DNA from 3 places in the Clostridium sp. 001 genome. Region 2 is predicted to be linked to each of the others. Evidence: riboswitches for the same ligand, from Rfam matches in the RefSeq annotation. Region 2 holds a riboswitch; each other region holds the start of a gene.
What was found. A riboswitch is a leader RNA that binds a small molecule or an ion and turns the genes downstream of it on or off. The one in region 2 is predicted to bind FMN.
Positions count from the first base shown of each region.

Region 1 (5,854 bases), 2.2 Mb from region 2:
GTTATAAACTCTAAAATATTGATGATCACTGGAATTTTCAAAAGCATATTTAAAGTTTATCTTGCTATTAGTACATAATTGTGCTATTTCTTTTACAAAAGGTGAATTTTTTGAATCCCATTTTCCTGACATTATGGAAAGTGGAACATTTTTATCACTGCCTAACATGTCAAAATTTATAACTTTTCCTCCTTTTAGGATATCTTTATATTGCTGTGCAAAATTTTTTGACCCTAGGCAGCCAAATTCTTCTGCATTAAAAGCTGCAATTACTATATTTCTCTCTGGTTTTCCAAGAGAATTTATATATTTTATAAGACCAAGTAAAAAAGAAGTACCAGAAGCATTGTCTAGGGCACCGCTATATACTGTGCCAGAAAGGTCAGAACCAAGGTGGTCAAAATGGGCAGATAGAACAAGGGGTGGTAGAGCAGGATTTTTACCTTTTATGTATCCTATTACGTTGTAAGCAGAAGTTAATTTATTATGAAAAGGTATGAAACAGCTTATTTCACAACCTGAATTTAAATAATTTTTTATTTCTTTGGCAGTTTGTTCTTTTATCATAATGTACATACTTCCCCGAGAATTTGAAATAAAGGAACTTCTAAAATCTAAGTTATCATTTTTGGGAGTATAAAATAAAAAATATTGGTTTGATGTCTGCACTTGAAAGCTGTTTTTGGGTAGTGAAATAATATTATCTTTTTTAAAAGATACACTGCTATTTTTAAAGTTTAGCATATCTTCTTTATAATCTGCAGCATACTTATACTGTTTTACTATAAAGCCATTTTTATCATTTACTATGAGATATGGGGCGGCATCTATTTTTTCGGGGTAAATTACATTAAAGGATTGTAGGTAATCCTTATTGTAAGGATTTAAATTTTCTGCTTTAAAATAATGTTTTATAAAATCTGCTGTTTCGTAATTTTCCAAAGTTCCAGTAAGCCTTCCTTTAAAATTATCTGAGGATAAATAGGAAATAGTATTTTTAACTTTTGAAGAATTTAATGGATGTACAAAATAATAATATTGAAAACTCAATGAACAAATAATACAAAATATAGTTAATAGCAGCATAAAGATAAATTTTTTCATTAATAATAACCTCTAAAATAATGTGTTTCTAAATATATATTAATTTGCCAAAGTGTATATAACTGTTGTAATATATTTTTAGCTGATTTATACTTTTTCAGTATGTTTAATCCTTCTTTTAGCTTAGAGATTTATGATAAATAAAATTAACCAGGAGGTAAAAATGGATAATATAATAGATACATTAGCTGAAGAGCTTAGTGTAAATAAAAAATATATAAATAGTGTAATTGAACTTTTAGATTCAGGTAATACAGTACCTTTTATAGCCAGATATAGAAAAGAGCTTACAGGGAGCATGAGTGATGTAACTTTAAGAAAACTGGCAGAAAGGCTTACATATCTTAGAAATCTTAAATCTAGAAAAGAAGACGTAATAAGGATAATAGAAGAGCAGGGAAAACTTACGGAAGAATTAAAGAATTCTATAGAGCACAGCAGCACTTTAACAGAAGTAGAAGACATATATAGACCATATAAACCAAAGAAGAGAACCAGAGCAACTATTGCACAGGAAAAGGGACTTAAGCCTATCTCAGAAGTCATTTTAGCTGGGAACTTTCAAGATGATATAGAAAAGTATGCAGAAAAATTTATAAATGAGGAAAAGGGCGTTGAGTCTTCAGAAGATGCACTATCAGGTGCAGTTGACATAATAAGTGAAGTTATTTCTGATGAAGCAAAGTATAGAAAATGGATAAGAAAATTTGTTTGGGAAAATGGAATAATTGAAACGAAGGGTGAGAGCAAAGAACCAACTCCTTATGAAATGTACTATGATTATAGAGAAGCAGTTAAGTTTATTCCACCTCATAGAATACTAGCTATAAATAGAGGGGAAAAGGAAAAAGTTTTATCTGTAAAGATAAGTTGTGATATGGAGAATATAGAAATTTACTTAAAAAATCAATCTCTTAAAGGAAATAATATAACAGATACTTATATAGAAAAAAGTGTAGAGGATTCGTTAAAGAGACTAATTTACCCGTCTATTGAAAGAGAAATAAGATCACAACTTACAGATATGGGAGAAGAAGGTGCTATAAAAATATTTAAAGCCAATTTGAAGGCACTTTTGATGCAATCACCTATAAAGGGAAAAAATGTACTTGGCTATGACCCTGGTTTTAGAAATGGATGTAAAATTGCAGTATTGGACGATACAGGTAAATTATTAGATACCGCAATAGTATATGCTACTGCACCTCAAAATGATGTGGAAGGATCTATAAAGAAACTAAAAGAGCTAGTATATAAATACGATGTAAATGTTGTATCCCTTGGAAACGGAACTGCTAGCAGGGAATCTGAAGAACTGATTGGAAAACTTATAAAAGAAGTTAAAGAAGAGAAAGGAAAAGACCTGTATTATGTAATTGTATCTGAAGCAGGAGCCTCAATTTATTCTGCATCAGAACTTGCAGCAAAGGAATACCCAGATATAAATGTATCTTTGAGGGGAGCTATATCTATAGGCAGGAGACTTCAAGATCCTTTAGCAGAGCTTGTTAAAATAGACCCTAAATCCATAGGGGTAGGACAGTACCAGCATGATGTTGCACCAAAGAAATTGGATGAATCTTTAAAGGGAATTGTAGAAGATTGTGTAAATAGTGTAGGTGTAGATCTAAATATAGCAACGCCTTCTCTTCTATCATATATATCTGGAATAAATACTGCTATAGCATCAAACATTGTAGCTTATAGAGAAGAAAATGGTAAATTTAAAAACAGAAAAGAGCTTTTAAAGGTTAAAAGATTGGGAGCCAAGGCTTTTGAACAGTGTGCAGGATTTCTAAGGGTAATGGAAAGCGGTGAGCCCCTTGACAATACTTCTGTTCATCCTGAATCTTATGATGCAGCAAAAGGGCTTTTGGAAACCATTGGATATAATATGGAAGATTTAAAAAATGGAGAACTTTCAGGTATAGATAATAGAGTTGATAAAATAGGCATAGATGTTCTTTCAAAAAAGCTTAATGTAGGTGAGCCAACTCTGAAAGATATAATAAAAGAGATAAAAAAGCCGGGAAGAGACCCAAGGGAAGAACTTCCCAAACCTATACTTAAGACTGGAATAATAGACATTAATCAATTAAAACCGGGAATGGTACTTACAGGTACAGTTAGAAATGTAGCAGATTTTGGAGCTTTTGTAGATATTGGAGTTCATCAGGATGGACTTATTCATATAAGTCAGTTGTCAGATAAATTTGTGAAGCATCCACTTGATATAGTTCAGGTAGGAGATATAGTTCAGGTAACTGTACTTGAAGTAGATGAAAAGAGAAAGAGAATATCACTTAGTATGAAATCAAGTGATTCTTAGGTTCAGGTGGAGTTTGCTTATAAGGAATACCTTTTCTCCATCTGAACCTTATTAACAGTATGCTTAGTGTCTTTAGCACTTAGAATACGTTATCCTTTAGGGGAAGAGCTTATCCAGGCGCGTAGCAGTGCTTATACCTCACTTTGAAGAAAAGCAGATATCCCAAATCTTTGATTTGGTGATAGTTGCTTTCGCTGCGTGCGATGGGGGTGTTAGCAATGGTAGCGATCGGACAAAGAGAGGCTATAGGACTATTGGATCAGGTAATCATTGGATAAAAGTTATTTTAAGAATATGTTGAAATGTGCTGGTAAAAGTATTATAATAAATTTGAAAATTTAAAATATAATCTTCAGGGCGGGGTGTAATTCCCCACCGGCGGTATAGCCCGCGAGCCATAATTGGTATGATTCGGTGAGATTCCGAGGCCGACAGTAGAGTCTGGATGAAAGAAGGTAAAATGCAGCGTTTATTAGCCCTGATATTTTATCAGGGCTTTTTTACTTACCTTAGAAGGTTATACACAATATTTTAGGGGGATGTTAGATATGAGAGGCAATAAGTTAAACAGACTAGTAAAGATATCATTGTTAGGTGTAATTGGATTTTTACTTATGTTCATAGAAGTTGTAATTCCTGTGTTCCCATCGTTTTTGCAGATTGATATAAGTGACTTACCGGCTTTAATAGGTACTTTTGCACTTGGACCTGGAGCTGGAGTTGCCATAGAGCTTTTAAAGAATATACTTCATGGAATATTTGATGGGAAAACAGCATTTATAGGAGAGTTTGCAAATTTTGCAGTGGGTTCAGTTTTAGTGTTTACAGCAGGATATTTATATAACAGACATAAAACTAAAAAGACAGCAGCAATTAGTCTTGGGGCGGCAACTATTGCTATGTCAGTATCTGCTGCAGTGTTAAATTACTTTGTATTACTTCCACTTTATGAAAAAGTACTTAATTTCCCTATAAGCGCAATGGTAGCAGCAGCAGGAAAAGTAAATGGAAGTATAACAGATATAAATACCTTGATATTATTTGCTATTGTACCTTTTAATTTATTAAAAGGAGTATTACTTACAGCACTTACACTAGTTTTGTATAAGAGTGTATCACCGGTATTGAAACAAGAGCAGAGTAAAAGTAGAGGTTTGGCAGAACATAATAATTAAAAGAAAATCTGGGTTTATCCCAGATTTTTTTATTTTATCTTTATGAAAAAACATTTTTGTACGATAATTTATACATAACTTAAAAAGAGAATAAATTTATAAAGGGTGATGAATTTGCCAGGTATATGGAATATAAACAGTAGTTATAATGTAGATAACAAGCGTATATCTACTAAATTATCTTTTGAAGTAGGTGAAAGATTTTCTGCTAGGATTTTAGATCTAAAAAAGTCTACAGGAGAAATACTTTTAAAACTTTTAGATGGATGGCAATTTTCTGCAGAGATAGAAAACCCAGTAGATTTTTTGCCAAATAAGCTTGTAAGATTAGAAGTACAAGGGTTCGAAAATGGAAAGCTTAAATTAAAAATTGTGAACTCACAAGATGGAGAACAAAGCGGAGGCAAAGATTCTATAGATAGTTTTATTAGAGAGTCCGGTGATCTTAATTTAAGCAGTGATGACTACCAGCTTGTAAAAAGCATGCTTAAGCACGGAATACCACTTACCAAAAGCAATATTTCTAATATAAAAACTACCCTGGATTTTATAGACAAAATAAAAAATGATCCTAATGAAGAGAATGAGTTTATAGATAAATATTTAGATAGTAGAGGCATATCCCCTGAAAGCACAGAAGGTAAATTTACCACCAGTACATTAAAAAATTTTTTTACTCAACTAAAACAGATAAGTGGTGATGATTTGCTTACTTTCCTGGAAAACAATATGGAACTAAGTGAAGATAATATAAAAAGTTTTAACAATGTATTCAAAAAAGACGGCACAATATATAATGAAATAAAGTTCTTGGGAGAAACTCTATCTGGACAGAATTCCACTAATGTACAAACCCCAAACCAAGTTGAAGGTACAAAAGACAATCTAAAAGTTATTTCTGAAAAAGCCCAAGCTGAAGTATATAGAAGTGAAGATAGTGACAGTAAAGCAATAAATATACCGACTAAGGAGAATACTGCTTCTACACAGAATGAAAAAGGCACTGTTAGTAGAACAGGTATAGAAAAGGCTGGTTTAGAAAATAAAACTGTTTTAAATAGTGAGGGATTGGATGTAAGTAAGTTAAATGAGATTTTAAATAAAATCAAAAATTCAGTAGGTGAAGAAAAAACTCAATCCCTAAATATAAAACAACCATCTAACGTAAAAGAGGATATTTCCTCTAAAGGCATGGAGAAGCAGACAAGTATAGATAAAGATATTTCTCCTAAAAATATAGAACAAA
Region 1 is NZ_CP020473.1:2,657,268-2,663,121, forward strand. Features, by position in the region: gene B5S50_RS12555 (M28 family metallopeptidase) at 1-1,104, opposite strand, end outside; gene B5S50_RS12560 (Tex family protein) at 1,268-3,433, shown strand; FMN riboswitch at 3,778-3,894, shown strand; gene B5S50_RS12565 (ECF transporter S component) at 3,982-4,608, shown strand; gene B5S50_RS12570 (hypothetical protein) at 4,717-5,854, shown strand, end outside.
Region 1: linked by a shared signal. The riboswitch ahead of B5S50_RS12565 (ECF transporter S component) and the one ahead of ribD (bifunctional diaminohydroxyphosphoribosylaminopyrimidine deaminase/5-amino-6-(5-phosphoribosylamino)uracil reductase RibD) in region 2 are both predicted to bind FMN.

Region 2 (5,854 bases):
CATTGGCAAACAAAATATACTATTAAAAAACTCTTTGATTTCTGCCATTTTAGAAGTCATATTAATATACATACTTGCAGGCATATCATGGATAAATATATACAGTACCGCAATAAGTTTAATGATAACTTCATCTACCACTTTAATTTTAAATATAAAAGAAATAAAAAAAAGCAGCAGGAGCTGCTGTCATATTCTATAATCAATTCACAGTTCACAATGCACAATTTCGGTAGATTTTCTATGACAACAGAAAATCATCCTTAATTGTGAATTGTGCATCGTTCATTGTGAATTGATCTAAAACTGTTTCATCAAATTTGCCATTTCTATAGCTGACATAGCTCCATCATATCCTTTATTTCCACCTTTAGTTCCTGCTCTTTCTACAGCTTGCTCTATATTATCTGTGGTAAGAACACTAAATATTACTGGCATGCCGCTTTCAAGGGAAACGCTTGCTACTCCCTTTGATACTTCATTTGATACATAATCAAAATGAGGTGTTTGTCCTCTTATTACTGCTCCCAGACAAATAACTGCATCATACTTTTTAGAAAAAGCCATTTTCTTTGAAACCATTGGTATTTCAAAGGCTCCTGGAACCCAGGCTACCTCAATGTCTTCTTCTTGTGCTCCATGTCTTTTTAAACAATCTAAAGCACCCTCTAACAATTTCGTGCCTATAAATTCATTAAATCTTGCAATTACAATTCCAAATTTTAAACCTTCTGCAACTAATTTTCCTTCATACATCTTCATAAATAATCCTCTTTTCTATTTTTATTTATATAATTTTAATAAATGTCCCATCTTTTCTCGTTTAGTTCTCATATATCTCTTACTTTCCTGTGAACAATCTACTTCAATAGGTACTCTCTCTACTATTTCCAATCCATAATCTGAAAGTCCCTCAATTTTCTTTGGATTATTCGTAAGAAGTTTTATTTTTTTAATACCTATATCTTCAAGTATTTGTGCTCCTATCCCATAATCACGCATATCTGCTGGAAATCCCAATGCTAAATTTGCCTCTACTGTATCCATTCCATTTTCTTGAAGCTTATAAGCTTTTATCTTATTTAAAATTCCTATGCCTCTTCCTTCTTGACTCATATATAAAAGTACACCTTTGCCTTCTTTTTCTATCTGTTTAAGCGCAGATTGAAGCTGCTGTCCACAATCGCATCTAAGTGAATGGAATACATCTCCCGTAAGGCACTCTGAATGTACTCTTACAAGGACAGGTTCTTTTTCAAAGTTATCTCCCTTTACAAGACACACATGCTCATCACCGTTTAATATATTTTTGTAACCTATAATTTTAAATTTTCCAAATCTAGTTGGAAGATTAGCAGAAGCCACTCTTTTAACTAATTTCTCTGTTTTCTTTCTATAGGCTATTAAATCCACTATAGTAACAATTTTTAAATTATGTTCTTTAGTAAACTCCATCAAGTCATCTCTTCTTGCCATAGTTCCATCATCTTTTATTATTTCACATATTGCTGCTGCACCTTTAAATCCTGCAAGCTTAGCTAAGTCGACTGAAGCTTCCGTATGACCAGTTCTGTCAAACACTCCATTTTCCTTAGCTATAAGCGGAAATATGTGTCCTGGTCTTCTGAAGTCATCTTTAGAATTTGAAGCAGCTATCATATTTATGGTATGTGCCCTTTCAAAAGCTGATATTCCCGTTGTAGTATCTTTATAGTCAACAGTTACAGTAAATGCTGTTTCATGATTGTCTGTATTGTGCTGAACCATAGGATTTAATCCAAGCTTTACTGCTATTTCTTCTTCAATTGGTGCACACAAGAGGCCTTTTGCATATTTGATCATAAAATTAATATTTTCTCCAGTTGCCTTTTCTGCAGGTATAACTAAATCACCTTCATTTTCTCTTCCCTCATCATCTACAATTATGATCATTTTCCCTTGTTTAAGATCTTTTATTGCATCTTCTATAGTATCAAATTTAAAATTCATGATTTTTATCTCCCTTCAAAAATAAATGTTTAGGCATCTAAAAGAAAATGCCTTATTGCATAAAGCCATATTCCTTTAGTTTTAAAGCATCTATACTGCCGCTTTTTTCTGGCTCTTTTTTTGGATTCAAAACCATTTTTTCTACATATTTTCCTATTAAATCACACTCTATATTTACTAAATCCCCTATTTTTTTATAATCTAAAATAGTTTCCATCTTAGTATGGGGTATAAGGGACACACTAAAACAATTTTTATTTAATTCTGCTACAGTAAGGCTCACACCATCTATAGTCACAGAACCTTTTCGTACTATATATCTAAGTAAATCAGAAGACGCCTCTATATCTATCCAGGTTGAGATGTCCTCTTCTCTCACATCTATAATTTTTCCAGTACCATCTATATGTCCACTTACTATATGTCCACCTAATCTATCTCCAAGCCTTAGAGCCCTTTCCAGGTTAACTTTGCTTCCTATTTTTAAATCTTTTAAACTGCTCATTCTCAAGGTTTCAGCCATAATATCTACAGTAAAAGAATCCTTTTTTAAATCAACTACAGTAACACAAGTTCCATTTACAGCAATGCTGTCTCCCAGTTTAACTCCATCTAGTAAATTTCCTACTTTTATGGACACTTTTGAAGAATTTCTTCTCTTTGATACTTTTAATATTTCTCCTATTTCTTCTACCAGACCAGTAAACAAGTTTATCCCTTCTTTCTAATTTTCAGCATTCATTACATAGGCTTGTATCATAATATCCTCTCCCACATTTTCTGCGCATATATCTCTTAATTTTATACTGTCTGAGAGGTTTTCAATTCCATATCCTTCAACTGAAGTTTTAGCATTCTTACCTCCAAGTATTTTAGGTGCAATAAAATAAATAACTTTATTTACAATTCCAGACTTAAGTGCAGAAAAATTAAGTTCTGCGCCTCCCTCAATAAGTACACTATCTATACCCATTTCTCCAAGTTCTTTAGTTAAATATTTTAAATCCACCCTTCCTTCTTTATTTTCTGGACAGACAACTATATTTACTCCCATAGATTTTAAAGACTCTGCCTTGTCCTTATCAAACTTTTCTGTACATGCTATTATTATTTCCCTTTCATGAGAGGTTTTAAAAATTTGAGATTCAACAGGTACTCTCAGCTTTGAGTCTACAATTACAGCCTTAGGACTTTTGCACTTTTCTTCAAGCCTTGTAGTTAAAAGAGGGTCATCTAAAATCATAGTACCTACTCCAACCATAATTGCCATAACTCTATTTCGCATCTGGTGAACTTTTAACCTTGATTTTTCACCTGTTATCCATTTGGATTCACCACTAACTGTAGCTATTTTCCCATCTAAAGTGACTCCCGCTTTTAAAATTACAAAAGGTAACTTTGACTTTATATAATTCATAAATATCTCATTTATTTTTACAGCTTCTCTTTCCATAACCCCGGTAACTACTTCTATATTTTTATCTCTTAAAATTTTTACACCTCTTCCTGATACAAGAGGATTTGGATCTACACTTCCTATTACTACCCTTTTTATTCCAGCTTCTACTATAGCTTTTGCACAAGGCGGAGTTTTTCCATAATGTGAACAAGGTTCTAAAGTTACATACAAATCTGCACCTTTTGCATTATCTCCTGCTTCTCTAAGTGCATATACTTCTGCATGAGGCCCTCCAAAAAACCTATGATAACCTTTTCCTATTATCTTTCCATTTTTAACTATCACAGCTCCCACAAGGGGGTTTGGATTAACAAATCCTTTTCCCAATAAAGCTAGTTTTAAAGCTTCTTTCATATACTTTTCATCTGTATTTTCTTTTTCCATAAGATTCACTTCCATAATTTAAATTATATATTTATTTACTTTTTTATAAAAATATAACATTGCCTATTTATAGAACCCCCACTTTTATTGAAATTTTGCATATAAAAATTCCCTGAAGCAACCTTCAGGGAATAAAATTACAAAACACATAAAAACATAGCTTAAACTATATCTTTACTTTCTTTTATCCAGACTTTACTGTCGGTACTGGAATCAAACCAGTTCATGCTATAAAAGCTCGCGGACTATACCGCCGATCGGGAATTTCACCCTGCCCCGAAAGTTTAACTTTATTAAGTTTTATTATGCTTTCAATATATACCTATTTTTTTCTATTGTCAATGGTAATTTTACAATTTTTTATGTTTTTTATTCTTACTCTCCTAAATCAATTCCATGATATTTCTTTTTTGCTTCCATATCTTTTAACATATTAAGTACTTCTGAATTTATATTTCCCACTTTATCATAACTAGAATTTTCTCTTCTTATTTTAAATTTCTTAACTTGTTCCAGCATAATATCCGCCTGACTTGAAAGTTCTTCACTTGCTGCTGCACTTTCTTCAGATGTAGCACAATTTTCTTGAATCACCTGGGATACCTCCATTATTCCGCTGTTAATCTGCTCTGCACCGGTCGCCTGTTCATTAGAAGCTACTGCTATGCTTTCTACAAAATCTGCTACTTTTGCAACTCCTTCTACAATTTCACCAAGAGCTTCGGCCGTTTTATTTGCAATTTTAGTACCTGTGTCCACCTTTTTAATGGAATCTTCTATTAATGCAGTAGTTTCTTTTGCAGCATCCCGTGACTTTGCAGCTAAATTTCTTACTTCTTCAGCAACTACTGCAAAACCTTTACCATACCTGCCTGCCCTCGCAGCTTCAACAGCAGCGTTTAGAGCCAGAATATTTGTCTGAAAAGCAATATCATCTATAGCCTTTATAACCTTAGATATATTACCTGAAGCTGAATTTATATCATCCATACTTTTAAGCATTTCATCCATATGTGAATTTCCCTTAACTGCATTATCTTTCACCTGTTCAGTCAATTCATTTGCCTTACCTGCATTACCCGCATTAAGCCTTATTTGTGAAGAAATCTCTTCTACAGAAGCCGTCAATTCCTCTACAGAACTTGCTTGTTCCGTAGATCCTTGAGAAAGAGCTATACCCGAATCTGATACCTGTTTTGCACTGACAGCCACCTGGTTTGCCGCAGCTTGAATATTTGTTACAACTTCATTTAAATTATCATTCATCTTTTTAAATGACCTGGCAAGTATTCCTATTTCATCTTTTCTACTAGTATCTATATTTACATTTAGATCTCCATCTGCAACTTTATCTGTAGAAATCATAAGCTCCCTAATTGGTCTTATTATAGATAGTGAAATAATTGTTCCTAGTAATGCAGCAGCAATCACTCCTATAATTATAAAAATTAAAATAAGTTTTCCACTTGCACTTGCTGTTTTATTATTGCTTACCGATAAGTTTCTTCCATTAGTCTCCTCTAAATTTATAATCTTTTTTAAACTAGTTCGAACATCGTTCTGTACTGCAGTAAGCTTAGTATGAATTAAACTTATTGCACTTTTGTTATCGCCTTTTTTTGCCATATCAATAACGTCATTGGATATTTCCATATACTTTGCTTTAGAGGATTTAAGATTATCAACTGCCTCTTTCCCGGAATCAGTCAAAGTTGACTTTGAAAATTCATCTAATTGTCTATCAAAATCAGTGCTAAAAGAATTTATCTTATTTACAATTTGATTTATATCCGATTGGTTATCTGCTAAAACAACATCCCTTAAATTTGCTCTTATATCCCCAGAAGATAAAGTAACTTCAGTCAATTTTCCCAGCGGAACTGTCATATTTTCATATAATTGAGTGTCTAAATTATTGATTTTATTCATATTGATTAATCCAAATATTCCAATTATACACGCTATAAGTACAATTAAAAAAAATCCTACAAATAGCCTTATACCTATTTTTAAATTATTAAA
Region 2 is NZ_CP020473.1:197,219-203,072, forward strand. Features, by position in the region: gene spoVB (stage V sporulation protein B) at 1-202, shown strand, start outside; gene ribE (6,7-dimethyl-8-ribityllumazine synthase) at 301-762, opposite strand; gene B5S50_RS00955 (bifunctional 3,4-dihydroxy-2-butanone-4-phosphate synthase/GTP cyclohydrolase II) at 784-1,989, opposite strand; gene B5S50_RS00960 (riboflavin synthase) at 2,042-2,698, opposite strand; gene ribD (bifunctional diaminohydroxyphosphoribosylaminopyrimidine deaminase/5-amino-6-(5-phosphoribosylamino)uracil reductase RibD) at 2,714-3,832, opposite strand; FMN riboswitch at 4,005-4,120, opposite strand; gene B5S50_RS00970 (methyl-accepting chemotaxis protein) at 4,208-5,854, opposite strand, start outside.

Region 3 (5,854 bases), 770 kb from region 2:
TGTTCTTCCTAATCTCTACGCATTTCACCGCTACACTAGGAATTCCATTCTCCTCTCCCGCACTCTAGATATCCAGTTTGAAATGCAGTGCCCGGGTTAAGCCCGGGTATTTCACATCTCACTTAAATATCCGCCTACGCACTCTTTACGCCCAGTAATTCCGGACAACGCTCGCCACCTACGTATTACCGCGGCTGCTGGCACGTAGTTAGCCGTGGCTTCCTCCTTGGGTACCGTCATTATCGTCCCCAAAGACAGAGCTTTACAATCCGAAAACCTTCTTCACTCACGCGGCGTTGCTGCATCAGGCTTTCGCCCATTGTGCAATATTCCCCACTGCTGCCTCCCGTAGGAGTCTGGACCGTCTCTCAGTTCCAATGTGGCCGATCACCCTCTCAGGTCGGCTACGCATCGTCGCCTTGGTAGGCCGTTACCCTACCAACTAGCTAATGCGCCGCGGGTCCATCTCAAAGCGGATTACTCCTTTAAATCAATTTCCATGTGAAAACTGATTATTATGCGGTATTAATCTCCCTTTCGGGAGGCTATCCCCCTCTTTGAGGTAGGTTACCCACGTGTTACTCACCCGTCCGCCGCTAATCCACTCCCGAAGGAGCTTCATCGCTCGACTTGCATGTGTTAAGCACGCCGCCAGCGTTCGTCCTGAGCCAGGATCAAACTCTTAATTTAAAAGTTTATATGGCTCTATAGAAAATCAATACTAACTTCGCATTTCTGCGTCAAACCTTTCGCTGTGGTGCTCATTTACTTAAGTAAACTCCGCTCCTCGCTCGAGGTTTTCCTTGAACTACTCGTTATTATTGATTTTAGAAAATTGCTATTAGCTTCGCAATACTGCGTCAAAGCTTTCATTCCGGTGCTCAATTACGTTAGTAAGTTCCGCTCCTCATTCAAACTTTTCCTTGTCTTGCTCGCTACTACCAATTTTTAATATATTACATTTCAGCTTGTTAGTAAAATATAATACATTATTCTTACGAAATTACTTTTTTAGCTGCTCTCGCAGCTCAAAAGAATTGCTGGTTTATTCTAAATAAGTTATACTTATATCTTCCTCTGTTTAATTTTCAAGGATCATTTTGCTGTCTCACTTCGACAGCTTTTATAGTATATCATCTTTGTTTCAACCTGTCAACTAGTAATTTACTATGAATTAAACTTTCTAAGTTATCGTTCAGTTGCGACAGGAATTATATCTTATCACATCTATTTTATCATGTCAATTAGTAATTTATTTCCAGGCTATTTATTACATTATATATTCTTTTAGTAATATAATTAATAACTTTTATATAGTACTATGCAAACTGAATTGCTGTAATACTCTTGGTTGCGGGAGCAGGACTTGAACCTACGACCTTTGGGTTATGAGCCCAACGAGCTACCAACTGCTCCACCCCGCGTCATTATACATTTATATTAACAACTATCCTTGGTTGTACTGGCCGCTTCTCGAAGCGACAAGTCATATCTTATCATATATGCAGATATAAGCAATTAGCAATATTCGGTGTTTACCATACAATATTGCAGCAATACCTCATTATTCTTCTATATACCCAATAATTCATATAGTGACACACCTGACATAGTTTGCTGAAAATAAGTATTAACCCTCAATTAGTATCAGTCAGCTCATTATGAAAAAGAGATTAGCAATTAACTGCTAACCCCTTTTTATCACTTTATGTTGCTAACCACACCATTTAATACACTTTTTCTAATTGCATACTGCTCCTTATATATATTTGAATTGTTGGCATTTGGACTATATTTATTGATAATTTTTAGATTGCTGACAAGCGCCTTCTTTAAGTCCTCTATATCACCTGCTGCGTATGCACCAATAATACAATCTGTAAGTACAGCACCTCCTGAGACTTCTAGTGTAATTGTTTCACTTTGCATAATGTCTGCTTTAATTTGATTCCACAAATCATCTCTACTTCCACCCTCGGTAACGGTAATTCTGTCTATTTTGATACCAGCATTTCTATAATCATTTGTAATTTCCATATAATCATAAGCAATGGCCTCCAAAACAGACCTCCATAAAACAAATTGATCTGTATCCAAGGTCATGTTGAAAAAACAGCCTTTTATCTTTGAAAATTGACCATATCCACCAGTTAAATATGGTAAGAAAATCACACCATTGCATCCCGGTACAACCTTTTCCGCTCCTCTGCTAAGCAGTTTATAATAGCTATCATCATCAGATTTTTGACAAATGTTATCCTTAAACCAACGCAGTGCCAGACCTCCAGTTCTAACAAATCCCCAGTAAAAATATGTATTTTCTAAAGTACCGCTGTTAAAAATCAATTCACTTCCTCTTTGACTAAGCTCTGGAATAATCCCATTTGTAGAGACACAGAACATGGCACAAGTTCCTGCAACATCTACAGCCTTATTTGCTTCAAGAATTCCACTTCCCAGCATGGACTGCATTGTATCACCTGCACCAGCACAAATTGGTATGCCATGAGGACATCCCGTTTCCTTTGCCGCACTTTCCGATAACGTACCAATAATATTCCAGGGCCTTACAATCTTAGGCATATAGCTTTTAGCTATCCCTAATATATCAAGCTGTTTATCAGACCATTCCTTTTCATATACACAATATCCAAGGCCCCATCCCGACATAGTTCCCCAATCAACAAAAGCATCCTCACTCTCTAAACCTGCAAGATTCATCAAAATATAGGGAGCATTATGGACAAATTTTTTGCCTCTTTTTTGAAATTCTTTATTATTTGCTAAGATCCATCTTGCATGCAGTGCTGGAAACATACAGTTTGGATCAGCATTTCCTGTTTCCTTTCCCCAAATATCAAGATTCAATTTCTTAAGGACTTCAGCATCACTCTGTGTTCTTGAATCCAAATAGTTTATGTAAGGTGTAATTGCCTTTCCACTTTCATCTATACCCACAATTCCACAAATAATTCCATCCCCCATAATTGCTTTAATTAAGCTAGGATCAATTTCTTGTTTTTTTAACTGTTCTACGCACTGCTTCATGCCAAGCTTTGTAAGTAAAAGATATTCATCTGCGTCCATATCAACCCATCCTGGATGAGGATATTTTAAAGTTGTCTTATTTGACGATTTTGCTACACACTTCATATTTTTATCATATACAGCAACCTTTACACTTTGAGTTCCTGCATCAAAAGCAAGATAATAATGTTCCATTTTATATATTTAGTGAGAGATACATAGAAATTGCAACCTCCCCCTAAAATTCGCCTCTTTTCTTTATCATACTATCTAACGTTTAATTTTAAGCAAAATAAAATAACCCCTAGGTTCTCCTAGGGGATTGTAAACATAATAAACATGTCCATCTTGTTTATCCACCTTCTTTCATCCAGACTATACTGTCGGCTTCGGAATCTAACCGAATCTGCCATATGGCTCGCGGGCTGTACCGCCGATAGGGAATTTCACCCAACCCCGAAGGATATTCTATATAACTTTACCATTAATATATCATTGTGCTTTTTCTCTGTCAATGCTCATATGATTTTCTTAATCTACAAGTGCAATCATTTTCTTTCCAAATAACATATTAGTTAAGGCAATAGCTCGTCCAACACCGATAACTGCCACTAAAGTTCCAACGCCAATTCCAACAATTTTTCCAGCACACACCAAACCAATAACTACAGTGATTATAACACTTGATATATCTGTTATATTTTTTGCCAGTCCAAGTCCTTTCTTAGTTCGCTCTGCTAATGCCTGTGTAAAACCATCTGCAGCATTTGGAACAATCTTCATTTGAACTGTAATATATGCTCCAATTCCAGTGAGCATAATTGCTGCTGCAAGCAAAAGCAAATTCATTATTAAGTTATCACAATTTATAACTATTATATCATTAAAAATATTAATTATACGGCTAAATACAATACTCATGGGAACCTGTAGTAAGTCAAATGGACGAAATTCCTTTCCACGCAGGGCTGCTTGTCCAGCTACACACAGTATGTAAATACACATAGTTGCATTTCCCAAGTTTATATTCCAAATTTTTGAGATAGAATATGGTATGGAAATTATAGGTGATACTCCGAGACCTGTTTTTGTATTCAAAATAATTCCTAATGCAAGTATCACAAGTCCGATACAGTACATCATTCCTCGATAAAATTTTTTCATATGCATTCCTCGATTCTTAATTTTGCTATAAATTTACATTTTTAAATTTAACCACTCTATTTAGTAGAAATTATAAATTTTAGCTACTGTTTATTTACTTTTTTCACTTCCTTCGTATATTGTATATAAATAGTAACAATACTATTATATAAACTTTATAAATTAAAAATCAACTTATATGGATACATATTCTTACAATAATAAAGTTCATTTAAATATTTTGTACATAAGTCTTAGTAAAAATTTTATGAAAATCTATGACACTTTTAATTACTCTCGAACCTTTTCTTTAACATATTTCCAACATTCAGACAGGATAATATACTTTGCAAAGGGCAATATATAAATGGTCATTATTTAAGGAGGTGTCTATATATGAGTATATTAAATGGATTTTGGGGAAACAATGATGATAATAAAAGAGATACTGACGAGGATGAAGCAAAACTTCGTCTCCGTAAGGAAGAACTTGACATTACTAAAAATAAAGTTCAAAAAGGTGAAGTAGAGCTTAGCAAAGAAATCATAGAAGAGAAAAAAAGTGTAGATGTCCCTGTAACACGTGAAGAAGTCGTAATTGAAAGAAGAAATCTAGACAATGAAGCCTCCGATTCTCCTATAACTGATGAGGAAAGTATTAAAATTCCTGTCAGTGAAGAAAAAGTTGATGTAAATAAGCACACAGTGGTATCAGGAGAAGTTTCAGCTCATAAGCGTGCCATAGAAAATACAGAGCATATAGATGAAACTCTTAAACGAGAAGAAGTTAAAGTAAATAAAATTGGCGATCCTAATGTAGTTGACAGTACAAGTAACCAGAGCTAGTTAAATTTGAGACACCTCACAAATTGTACACAATTCGTGAGGTGTCTTTCTAAACAATTGGAGGACAAAACTTATGGTAAATACAAATAATAGTACAACTCTTGAAATTAAAAAAGAACAACTTGATATAGCAAAAAAGTGGATACAAACAGGAAACGTAAAAATTCATAAAGAGACTTTCACAGAAGAAAAAAATTTTACTATACCTGTTGTACACGAAGAACTTGTAATTGAGAAAGAGACCTTTGCCTCAGCTGATGTACAACGTAAAAATATTTCTACTGAATTTATACGCATCCCTTTGAGTGAGGAACAGGTGGATTTTTCAAAACATAAAGTCATTTTAAAAGATGTATCCATATATAAACAACAAATTGAAGAAATCCATCATATTGAAGAAACCTTAAAAAAGGAGGAAGCTAAGATTAAAGTCTCCGGATCTCCAAGTGTGATTGACAATAAAAAATGAATTATACTACCTTTTCAATAAATATCTTTACAAGTTTTGGATCAAATTGAATACCTGCATTCTTAACAAGCTCTTCTACAGCTATCTCTTTTGATAAAGCACTTCTATAAGCCCTTTCACTTATCATAGCATCAAAAGCATCGGCTATTGCAATTATTCTTGATTTTAATGGAATTTGATCTCCTTTAAGTCCTTTAGGATAGCCCTTTCCGTCCCATCTTTCATGATGTGCTAGAACATACTCTGACATCTCCGCCATATCATTAACAGAACTTAAAATACGATAGCCTATTTCCGGATGGCGTTTAATTTCTTCCCACTCTTCATCGATAAGCTTACCTGGTTTATTTAAAATGTTCTCATCTATGG
Region 3 is NZ_CP020473.1:4,038,333-4,044,186, reverse strand. Features, by position in the region: rRNA gene B5S50_RS18900 (16S ribosomal RNA) at 1-690, opposite strand, end outside; tRNA gene B5S50_RS18895 (tRNA-Met) at 1,349-1,424, opposite strand; gene B5S50_RS18890 (FGGY-family carbohydrate kinase) at 1,702-3,222, opposite strand; FMN riboswitch at 3,382-3,495, opposite strand; gene B5S50_RS18885 (YitT family protein) at 3,559-4,191, opposite strand; gene B5S50_RS18880 (YsnF/AvaK domain-containing protein) at 4,567-5,016, shown strand; gene B5S50_RS18875 (YsnF/AvaK domain-containing protein) at 5,090-5,485, shown strand; gene B5S50_RS18870 (transporter substrate-binding domain-containing protein) at 5,487-5,854, opposite strand, start outside.
Region 3: linked by a shared signal. The riboswitch ahead of B5S50_RS18890 (FGGY-family carbohydrate kinase) and the one ahead of ribD (bifunctional diaminohydroxyphosphoribosylaminopyrimidine deaminase/5-amino-6-(5-phosphoribosylamino)uracil reductase RibD) in region 2 are both predicted to bind FMN.